Regions from separate parts of the Streptomyces sp. NPDC031497 genome, predicted to be linked through region 2. Evidence: riboswitches for the same ligand, from Rfam matches in the RefSeq annotation. Region 2 holds a riboswitch; each other region holds the start of a gene.
What was found. A riboswitch is a leader RNA that binds a small molecule or an ion and turns the genes downstream of it on or off. The one in region 2 is predicted to bind cyclic di-AMP.
Positions count from the first base shown of each region.

Region 1: another riboswitch for cyclic di-AMP. It lies ahead of ACZ5K7_RS31955 (transglycosylase SLT domain-containing protein); the one in region 2 lies ahead of ACZ5K7_RS18005 (M23 family metallopeptidase).
Region 3: another riboswitch for cyclic di-AMP. It lies ahead of ACZ5K7_RS39300 (M23 family metallopeptidase); the one in region 2 lies ahead of ACZ5K7_RS18005 (M23 family metallopeptidase).

Region 1 is NZ_JBVIKO010000018.1:148,870-152,136, reverse strand. Features, by position in the region: gene ACZ5K7_RS31965 (hypothetical protein) at 1-160, opposite strand, end outside; gene ACZ5K7_RS31960 (HAD family hydrolase) at 307-1,113, shown strand; gene ACZ5K7_RS31955 (transglycosylase SLT domain-containing protein) at 1,123-1,611, opposite strand; cyclic di-AMP (ydaO/yuaA leader) riboswitch at 1,615-1,812, opposite strand; gene ACZ5K7_RS31950 (CocE/NonD family hydrolase) at 2,484-2,942, opposite strand.
Region 2 is NZ_JBVIKO010000007.1:435,238-438,504, forward strand. Features, by position in the region: tRNA gene ACZ5K7_RS17995 (tRNA-Met) at 18-91, shown strand; gene ACZ5K7_RS18000 (PP2C family protein-serine/threonine phosphatase) at 273-1,382, shown strand; cyclic di-AMP (ydaO/yuaA leader) riboswitch at 1,650-1,808, shown strand; gene ACZ5K7_RS18005 (M23 family metallopeptidase) at 1,818-2,864, shown strand; gene ACZ5K7_RS18010 (aldo/keto reductase) at 3,019-3,267, shown strand, end outside.
Region 3 is NZ_JBVIKO010000027.1:135,812-139,078, reverse strand. Features, by position in the region: gene ACZ5K7_RS39305 (GntR family transcriptional regulator) at 244-939, opposite strand; gene ACZ5K7_RS39300 (M23 family metallopeptidase) at 1,152-1,907, opposite strand; cyclic di-AMP (ydaO/yuaA leader) riboswitch at 1,920-2,083, opposite strand; gene ACZ5K7_RS39295 (M16 family metallopeptidase) at 2,319-3,267, opposite strand, start outside.

The DNA.
Region 1 (3,267 bases), on a different contig from region 2:
CGATCGCCACGTACGGTCTGCGATCGTCGTGCTCGACACGCCAGATGCGGAACGACAGCGCGTAGATCTCCGGCCGCAGCTCCCGCGGGAACCGCTCCAGCACCCCGGTCGCCGCCTCCAGCAGATGCTCCCGGAAGTCTCCCGGTCCGTCCGTCGCCACGCCCGCCCCCCGTCCCATCGGTGCAGTCAACCCACCGCCAACGTAACGCGCCCCACTGACAACGCCCCATCACGGCGACGGCGGGCGCCACTTGAGGCCGAAACGCACAGTGAGTCTCAGGGGCGTGCTGTCCGTATTCTCTGATCATGGTCGCACCCACCCCGTACGCACTGATCGCCACCGACCTGGACGGCACGCTGCTGCGCGCCGACGACACCCTGTCGGAGCGGACGCTCGCCGCGCTCGCGCGGGCCGGCCGGGCCGGCGCCCGGCATCTCGTGGTGACCGGCCGCCCCGCGCCGAGAGTGCGCCCCCTCCTGGACGACCTCGGCTGCACGGGACTCGCGGTCTGCGGCCAGGGCGCGCAGGTGTACGACGCCGGCGCGGACCGGCTGCTGTGGTCGGTCACCCTGGACCGGGAACTGGCGGAGACCGCCCTCGGCAAGATCGAGGCCGAGGTCGGGCAGGTGTACGCGGCGGTCGACCAGGACGGCGTGGACGGGCTCACGCTCATCGAGCCGGGCTACCTGATGCCCCACCCCACGCTGCCCGCGCTGCGCGTCGGCCGGCGCGACGACCTGTGGTGCGCGCCCATCAGCAAGGTGCTGCTGCGCCACCACACCCTGTCCGACGACGAACTGGCGGCGACCGCGCGCGCGGTGGTGGGATCGCTGGCGACGGTCACCATGTCGGGGCCGGGAACCGTCGAGCTCCAGCCGTGCGGGGTGACCAAGGCGACCGGCCTGGCGCTGGCCGCCGACCACCTGGGACTGAGCTCCGGACAGGTCGTCGCCTTCGGGGACATGCCCAACGACATCCCCATGTTCGACTGGGCGTCCTATGGGGTGGCCATGGCCAACGCCCATCCCGAACTCAAGACGGTGGCCGACGAGATCACCCTGTCGAACGAGGACGACGGCATCGCCGTCGTCCTCGAGAGACTCTTCAGCTGACGGCGCCGGTCAGTACGCGCCGTGCACGTTGTCCATCGAGCCGTACCGCGCGGCGGCGTAGTTGCAGGCGGCGGTGATGTTCGCGACCGGGTCGTAGATGTCGAACGACGTCCCGTCCACGTGGTAGGTCTTGAACGTCGGGTCGATCACCTGGAGCAGGCCCTTGGAGGGGATGCCGGCGGCCGCGTTGGAGTCCCAGAGGTTGATGGCCTGCGGATTGCCGGAGGACTCACGCATCACGTTGCGGTAGATGCCGTTGTAGCTGCCCGGGATGTGCTTCTCGGCCATGATCGCGAGCGACTCGCGGATCCAGCCGTCGAGGTTGTTCGGGTACCCGGCGAGCGTCGTCGAGGCCGTCGAGGTGGTGGAGGTGGCGGCGGAAGCGGCCGTCGCCCCGATGAGCGGGAGGGCGAGCACGGCGGCGCCGGTGCCGGCGATGGCGAGCGTGCGGATGACGCGGTTACGGCGGGGACAGCGGTGCCGAGCGGCAGCAGACATGGCGTGGTTCCTCTCCGTCGCCTGCGAGGTGAGCTGTCGGGTTCGGGCCCGGGGAGTGCCCGGCCGCTCCGCCCTGAGGCGAGACGACTTAACCCCTAGCCGTTCCGGTACGACGTCCGTCGGTGACGTCGGTCGCCCGGTCCGGCGACTTACCTGGTTTCCCCGCTCCTGCCGTGCGAATGGACTCGTCGATGGGTCACGACGGGCGGCGGCAGGATTCGGCGTCCGCCCGGCGAGCGGGAACGTATGCGAGAGCACATGTCCGGAACAAGTACCTGATTCACACAACACACCGATTGACCTTGATCTGAGTCGTATGGGCCGCTTGATCCTTTGCGGCTGCCAAGTCTCAACTCGCCCACAGGAAAAGGAGAGAAAGGTTCGCCTTACCACCCCTGTGGCACTCAGGGCCACGTGACCTACTTCACGAAACGGCAATTACGGCGAATCGGACAAGACGGATTCATGGAATCCGTTTTTCCGGGCATCGGCGGAAAAGTTCCTCGCCGCCATTCCTATGGATTGCCCTGATGGGGATGGATGAAGTGGCCCGCGTCACAGGTAACTCGCGAGATTGTCCGAATTGCCTAATTCGATGGAATTCCGGCTCGGCGGGGGTGAACCGATGGGGTCCGACCAGGTGTGGTCGGCAGCGGGTTCTGTGCATCCGGTTCATCCGGTTGGGTGCCCCCCTGGTGTGCCTTCGGGAACTCCGTACGGTCCTGCTACGCGCGCGTGCCGCGCTGATCGCGCGCGCCGGGGAGGTGGGCGCCCGGCAGCTTCGGCCGCTCGGGCACCTCGGAGGCCGTCGGGCGGCCCAAGGTCCAGGAGGCCGCCAGGAGTTCGCATGTGACGGGCGTACGTGATTCCGGTCACGCCTTAGGGGGAGGTGGCGGGCTCATCGACCCGGCGGCGGGCAGGAAGGCCGTCCACGCGCGCGTGTCCACCGTGAGGGCGGAACCTCCGCCGTACCGCGCGTCGTTGTCATGGTGGCCGTCCGTGGAGCGGGCCACGGCGACCGCCTTGAGCGGCTCGGGCGCGAGGGCCGCCGTCCGGAGGAAGATGCAGCCGTCCCAGGAGGCGCCGGCCGTGCCGACGCTCGCGTTTGCACCGGGGCCGCACTGTCGGCCGTTCGACGGTCGCGGGTCCGCCCTGCAGGCCGGTCGGTACGTGCCCGTGGCGCATGGAGCCGCGGGTGGGGGGGGCGAGGGCGAGCTGCGCGCATGGGCGGGCTCGTCCGCCGGTGCACGCCACGCGCGTGTGCGCGTGGAGACGCGTGGAGGCGACGTTCCGAAGGCGAAGGGCGTGCGGAGGTCCTCGTGCGTGATCACGTAGGGGATGAGGGTGAGGATGGCGGTATGGGCGTGGATCGGCGCGGTGTGCCTCCGTCGGCTTTGACGGGCGGCGGAGGGGGTACCTCCGGGCAGGTGATGTCGGACGGAGAGGGTGCGACCGTCCGTGGCCGGTGGTCTGCCGGACGGTACGGCGTCGGACGGGGTGACGGCGCTGGTCCGGGACGCGGTTCACGCCTCGGTCGGGGACACGGCTTACACCCCGGTTCGGGACAACTGTCGGTACTTCCTGTTAAGTCATTGGATGTCAGGTCGTATCGGCTGATCAAAAACATACCGGTCGTGATCCGATAGCGCCCGGGGT
Region 2 (3,267 bases):
TATGCTGGTGTCAACGACGCGGGGTGGAGCAGCTCGGTAGCTCGCTGGGCTCATAACCCAGAGGTCGCAGGTTCAAATCCTGTCCCCGCTACTGAAGAATCAGGGCCGGAATCCAAGAACGAGGATTCCGGCCCTGAGTCGTATACCGGGTTCCATACCGGCACGTGTCCCTCGTCACATCCGTCCGCACTCATCCGCCCGGCCCACACCACTCGCCGCCGCTCGCTCGCAACCGCAAACCTGGACGGACACGCATTGGACACCTGGGACATATGGGGAGTCGTACCGTGGCCCCTGGAGAGGCGCAGGAGGACGGGTCCGCAGCGGTCCGCACCCTGGCCTGCTTCCTGCCGGCCCTGCTGATCGTCGCCGGGGTCTGCTACGACGTCCTCACCCCGAGGGCCTTCACGGCCGTCCCGTTCTTCACGGCAGCCCCGCTGATCGCCGCGCCCCTCACCTCGCTGCGCACCACCGTCCTGACCGGCCTCGCGTCCTTCCTCGCCGCCTTCGCCGTGCACGCCCGCTTCGACTTCGGCCCGAACGTCGACATGGTTACCGAGGTCCTCACCGTGGTCACCGTCGCCGCCCTCGCGGCCGGCATCAACCGGGTCGTGCGCCTCGGTGACCAGCGTCTGGCCTCCGCCCGCGAGATCGCCGAGGCCGCCCAGCGGGCGGTCCTGCCCGAGCCCGACGAGCGGATCGGCGGCTTCGAGATCGCGGCCCGCTACGAGGCGGCCCAGGAGGGCGCCTTCATCGGCGGTGACCTGTACGCGGTCCAGGACACCCCGTACGGCGTGCGGCTGGTCGTCGGCGACGTCCGCGGCAAGGGTATGGGCGCGGTCGCCGCCGTCGCCGTGGTCATCGGCGCGTTCCGGGAGGCCGCCGAGCAAGAGGCAACGCTGGAGGCGGTGGCGGGGCGGCTGGAGCGGGCGCTGGCCCGCGAGGGCGTCCGGCGCGGCGGCCTCGACGCGGTCGAGGGGTTCACCACCGCCGTACTCGCCGAACTCCCGCGCGGTGACGGCACGGTCCGGGTCGTCAACCGCGGCCATCCGCCGCCCCTGCTGCTGCACGGCGACGGCACGGTGTGCCCGGTACGGGGGCCCGAGGCCGCACTGCCGCTCGGGATGGCCGAGTTGGGGGCCTGGCCGGACCGGGCCGCCGAGCACGCGTTCCCGAGCGGGGCCACGCTGCTGCTGTACACCGACGGCCTCTCCGAGGCGCGGGACGCACACGGCCGGTTCTACGACCCCGAGCGGCGGCTGGCCGGCCGTGCCGTCACCGCCCCCGGTGCGCTGCTGGCCCGGCTCGCGGCCGAGGTGCGCAGGCACACCGGCGGCGGCATGACGGACGACATGGCGCTGCTCGCCGTACGACGGCCCTGAGCGCGATCACGCGGCCGTTCTGGGGATTGTCACCCTCGGTGCACGGACGAGCGCCCTCCGCATAACAGCTGAGTCACCATCAAAACGCGTGTGACTCCTGAGCTGGACAGAACACAGAGTCAAGTCGACCGTTTTTGACCGTTCAGGCAGGTAAGTCCATGCTTTGAAAGCTTAATGATCAAGGCGAACAGCTTGGAATCTGACAGCCGGGTCTATTAACGTTCGATAACGCAGCGCGGTCGTCCCAGCCGTCACCCGCGACGGCTCCGCGCGCACGCGCCGAATCCCGCAAGGGAACCGGGGAACCACCACCTTGGGGTGAATCGCACAACTACCGCCGGGTACGAAACGGCCGGTATACGCGCGTAGGAGACCTTCCCGCTCCGAACCCGTCAGCTAACCCGGTAGGCAGCGGAAGGAAAGGAGTGCGCCCGCGTGGCGTCCAACCGGCCTGCTCCGACAGCCCCGTTCGTGCCCAGCCAGCGTCAACCCGAGACCTTCGGCTATGGCGGCTACCGCACCGACGAGGGCCCCTGGGAGGAGTGGAACCCCACCGAGGAGTCCCTCGCCCCGGTACGCGGCCGGCACCGGGTCGCCAAGCAGCGCGGCGGCGGGCTCGCCCGCAGCTCCACGGTCCTCGGCGTCGGCGTCATCGCCGCCGTCGGCGCGGGCGGCATGGCCAGCGCCAACACCGGCAAGCCGCCGGTCTCCATCTCCCTGCCCGACCTGCCGTCCTCCGTCGGCTCCCTGCTCGGCGAGGGCGGTGGCCACCACGCCACCCAGACCGCGCTCAGCAGCGTCACCACGACGACGAACGCCACCGACGCGGACTCCTCCGCCTCCTCGGCCGACGCCGGTGAGGCGCTGCGCAGCCGGATCATCGCCCAGGCCGAGCAGCAGCAGACCCAGCTCGACGTCAAGGCCACCGCCAAGGCCGTGGCCGCCGCCGACAAGGCGGTCTCCGACGCGGAGGCCAAGGCGGAGCAGACGGCGGCCGCCAAGGCCGCCGACGCCAAGGAGCAGGCGCAGGCCGCCGAGAAGGCGCAGGCCGAACAGAAGCGGCTCGCCGCGCTGGCCAAGCAGTACACGCTGCCGGTCGTCTCCTACACGATCACCGGCACCTTCGGGCAGGCCGGCTCGATGTGGGCCTCCGGCTACCACACCGGGCTCGACTTCGCCGCTCCCACCGGCACGATCATCAAGGCCGTGCACAGCGGCACCGTCACGGAGGCCGGCTGGGCCGGCTCGTACGGCTACCGCACGATCATCACCCTGGACGACGGCACCGAGCTGTGGTTCTGCCACCAGTCCTCGATCGGCGTCAAGGTCGGCCAGAAGGTCGCCACCGGTGACGTCATCGGCCGCGTCGGCGCCACCGGCAACGTCACCGGCCCGCACCTCCACCTGGAGGTCCACCCCGGCGGCCAGGCCACCGGCATCGACCCGATGACCTGGCTGCGCGGCAAGGGCCTCAACCCCTGACGGACCCCACTGATCCCCGGCGGCCCTGACGACAACCCCCCGACGTCAGGGCTGCCGGTTCGGTGTACCCAGGGCACCCCGGTGCATTCCGCTTTTACGAGAACTTCGCGTTGCGTCGGCATGGGCGCACCGGCAGCCGGTGTTGAACTGAGGCATGACTGCTTCTTCCGCTTCCCGCTCCCTCCGCAAGCTCGGCGCCTCCGACCTGGAGGTCTTTCCGCTCTGCCTGGGCGGCAACGTCTTCGGCTGGACCGCCGACGAGGCCGCCTCCTTCGCCGTCCTCGACGCGTACACGGCCGCCGGCGGCAACTTCGTGGACACCGCCGACTCGTACACGGCCTGGATCGAGGGCCACAAGGGCGGCGAGTCCGAGACCGTCATCGGCAAGTGGGTCAAGGCGCGC
Region 3 (3,267 bases), on a different contig from region 2:
CCTCCCCCCCCCCCCCTCCGCCGTTCCCGCCGCCGTGACGTCGCTCGGCGCCGGTCTTCTCGAAGAGCCACCCTTTATACGGGACCGGACTTTGCGCCGGGCATAGTTAATTCCCCATCGGGCACGCCGATGACGCGCCACCGGAAATTCTGGGCGCGCGCGAAATATGGGCGATGGAGACCGACAGAGGGCAACGGAAATAGCGCTCCACCGAATAACCCCTCTTTGTATACGGCGCCCGTGTTAATGCCGCAGGCCCGACATGTTTACGGGATGTTGCGAAGTCCTCACACCGTTCGCCCGGTCCGTGCCGCCGGAAAAGCGCAGCCGGTGGGAGACCGCGGACCGCTCGGTGTGCAGCGCGGTGATCGCCCGCGCGCGTTCGCTGTCGCCGCGCGTCACCGCGTCCACGATGGCGCCGTGCTCGGCCCAGGACTCCACGGGGTTGGCGGGCGCGTCGACGGCGTACATCCAGGCGATCTTGTGCCGCAGCTGGGTGAGTGTCGAGGTCAGGGCGTGGCTGCCGGTGGCCTGGGCGAGCGTCTCGTGGAACCAGCCGCCCAGGGAGCGCAGGTCCTCGCTGCCGCCCCTGCGGGCCCGTTCCTGGCCCAGCCTGACGAGTCCGCGCAGCACCTTGAGGTGGGCCTCGGTACGGCGCTGGGCGGCCCGGGATGCGCCGAGCGGCTCCAGGAGCAGGCGCATCTCCAGCAGGTCGGCGGCCTCCTGCTCGGTCGGTTCCGCGACGCACGCGCCCGCGTGCCGGCGCGTCACCACGAAGCCCTCGGCCTCCAGGGTGCGCAGGGCCTCGCGGACGGGGACGCGCGAGACGCCGTAGCGACGGGCCAGGAGTTCCTCGGTGAGCCGGCTGCCGCGCTCGTAGACACCCGCGACGATGTCGTCCCGGATCGCCGTGCATACCGAGTGCGCCGGAATACGCATGTCCGACCTCCGCCTTAATCCCCGTGAAACGCCGCCGAGTGGCGTCCGTTCCGTGACTCTATTGCAATGGGCGGGAATTTCCGACGGCGGCCCTGAATCCATGCATATTTTTTGGACACCGGGGTCACGAAAACGGCGAAAGCCCCGGCTCGGGGCCGGGGCTTCGGGACTCTCGCCGTGCGACGTCACAGGGCCGTCGCCATGTGCTCGGGTCAGACGTTCACGCCGTGCTTGCGGAGGTAGGCGACCGGGTCGACGTCCGAGCCGTACTCAGGGGTCGTACGGGCCTCGAAGTGGAGGTGGGGGCCGGTCACGTTGCCGGTAGCGCCGGAGAGGCCGATCTGCTGGCCCGGGGTGACCTTCTGGCCAACCGAGACGCCGATCGACGACAGGTGACCGTACTGGGTGTACATGCCGTCGGCCATCTTGATGACGATCTGGTTGCCGTAGGACCCGCCCCAGCCGGTGGAGACGACCGTGCCGGTGCCGACGGCGTGCACCACCGTGCCGGTGGCGGCGTGGAAGTCGATGCCGGTGTGGGCGCCGGAGGACCACAGGGAGCCGCCGGTCTTGTAGCCGGTGGAGACGTACGAGCCGGAGATCGGCGCGACGAAGGCGTTGAGGCGCTTGCGCTCCGCCTCCCGCGCGGCACGAGCCTCGGCCTCGCGCTCCTTCTTGGCCTTCTCGGCGGCCTTCTTGCGTGCGGCCTCCTCGGCCGCCTTGCGCTCGGCGGCGGCCGTCTGCGCGGCGGCCTGGGCGTCGATCTGGTCGGCGACCGAGTCGCTGACGGTGATGACCGGGGTGAGGCCGGTCTGCTCGACGGAGTTCTCGGCGGCGAGCGCCGGGGCGGCCGAGACGGTGCCGATGACACCCGTGGTGGTGAGGGCCGCGATGCCGGCGGCCTGCGCGGTGGTGCGCTTGACCCGACCGGGACGACGGTGCTTCCCGGAGGCGCACATGAACGCCATGTAGAGGTTGGTCCTTTCCTTCCCTCTCGCCTACCGGGTTAGCTGACGGGTTCGGAGCAGGAAGGTCTCCTACGGGCCCCCTCGCGGCTCGCGCGGGCGCCCGATTCACCCCAGGGACTGCGTGGGTCCCCGGCTCCCCTGGCTCGCGCCGTACGGGGACTCGGCGATGACTGTCCGGTGCCGCGGGCGCGGCGCACTGCCTGACGAACAGTCCGGAAGAACCTACGAGGACGCCTGAGCAATGCTCAAACGGATCACGGCTTTTGTCGCGCATCCCACAGGGCAGACAGGCAACCTCCGCCCTAATTCGGACATTCGGCAGCCCTGGTGACGCAACAGTCACCAGGGCCGCTTCACGCGCGTGCCGCTCGTCCGGCCGCGCCGCTTGCTTCGCCGCTCGCCGCGCGAGGCTTACTCCGCGGCGACGACCGTCACTTCGCCGATACCGAGGGCCTCGACGGGCTCCTGGATCTGCGCCGCGTCGCCGACCAGGACGGTCACCAGGTGGTCGACCGGGAAGGCGTTCACGACCGCCGCGGTGGCCTCCACGGTGCCGGTGGCGGCCAGTTGCCGGTAGAGCGTGGCCTGGAAGTCGTCGGGCAGATGCTGCTCGACCTGGTCGGCCAGGGTGCCGGCGACGGCCGCCGCCGTCTCGTACTTGAGCGGTGCCACGCCGACGAGGTTCTGCACGGCGACATCGCGCTCGGCGTCCGTGAGGCCCCCGGAGGCGAGGGTGCGCAGCACCGTCCACAGGTCCTGGAGTGCCGGGCCGGTGTTCGGGGTGTCCACGGAACCGCTGATGGCGAGCAGCGAGGCGCCTGAGCCGTCGGGGGCGGACCGCAGGACCTGCCCGAAGGCGCGGACACCGTACGTGTAGCCCTTCTCCTCGCGCAGGACACGGTCCAGGCGCGAGGTGAGGGTGCCGCCCAGGCAGTAGGTGCCGAGCACCTGGGCGGGCCAGACGCGGTCGTGCCGGTCGGCGCCGACGCGGCCGATGAGCAGCTGCGTCTGGACGGCTCCGGGGCGGTCCACGATGACGACACGGCCGGTGTCGTCGGCGGAGACCGCGGGCACCGGCCGGGGCTGGGCGGTGGAGCCGCGCCAGGCACCCAGCGTCTCGCCGAGCAGCTCGTCCAGGTCGATGCCGGTCAGGTCGCCGACGACGACCGCGGTGGCGGTGGCCGGCCGCACGTGCCGGTCGTAGAACGCGCGTACGGCGGCCGCGTCGATCTTCTCTACGGTGTCCTCGGTGCCCTGGCGCGGCCGGGACATCCGCGCGGTCGACGGGAACAGTTCCTTGTAGAGCTGCTTGGCGGCCCGGCGGCTGGGGTTGGCCAGCTCGTGCGGGATCTCGTCGAGG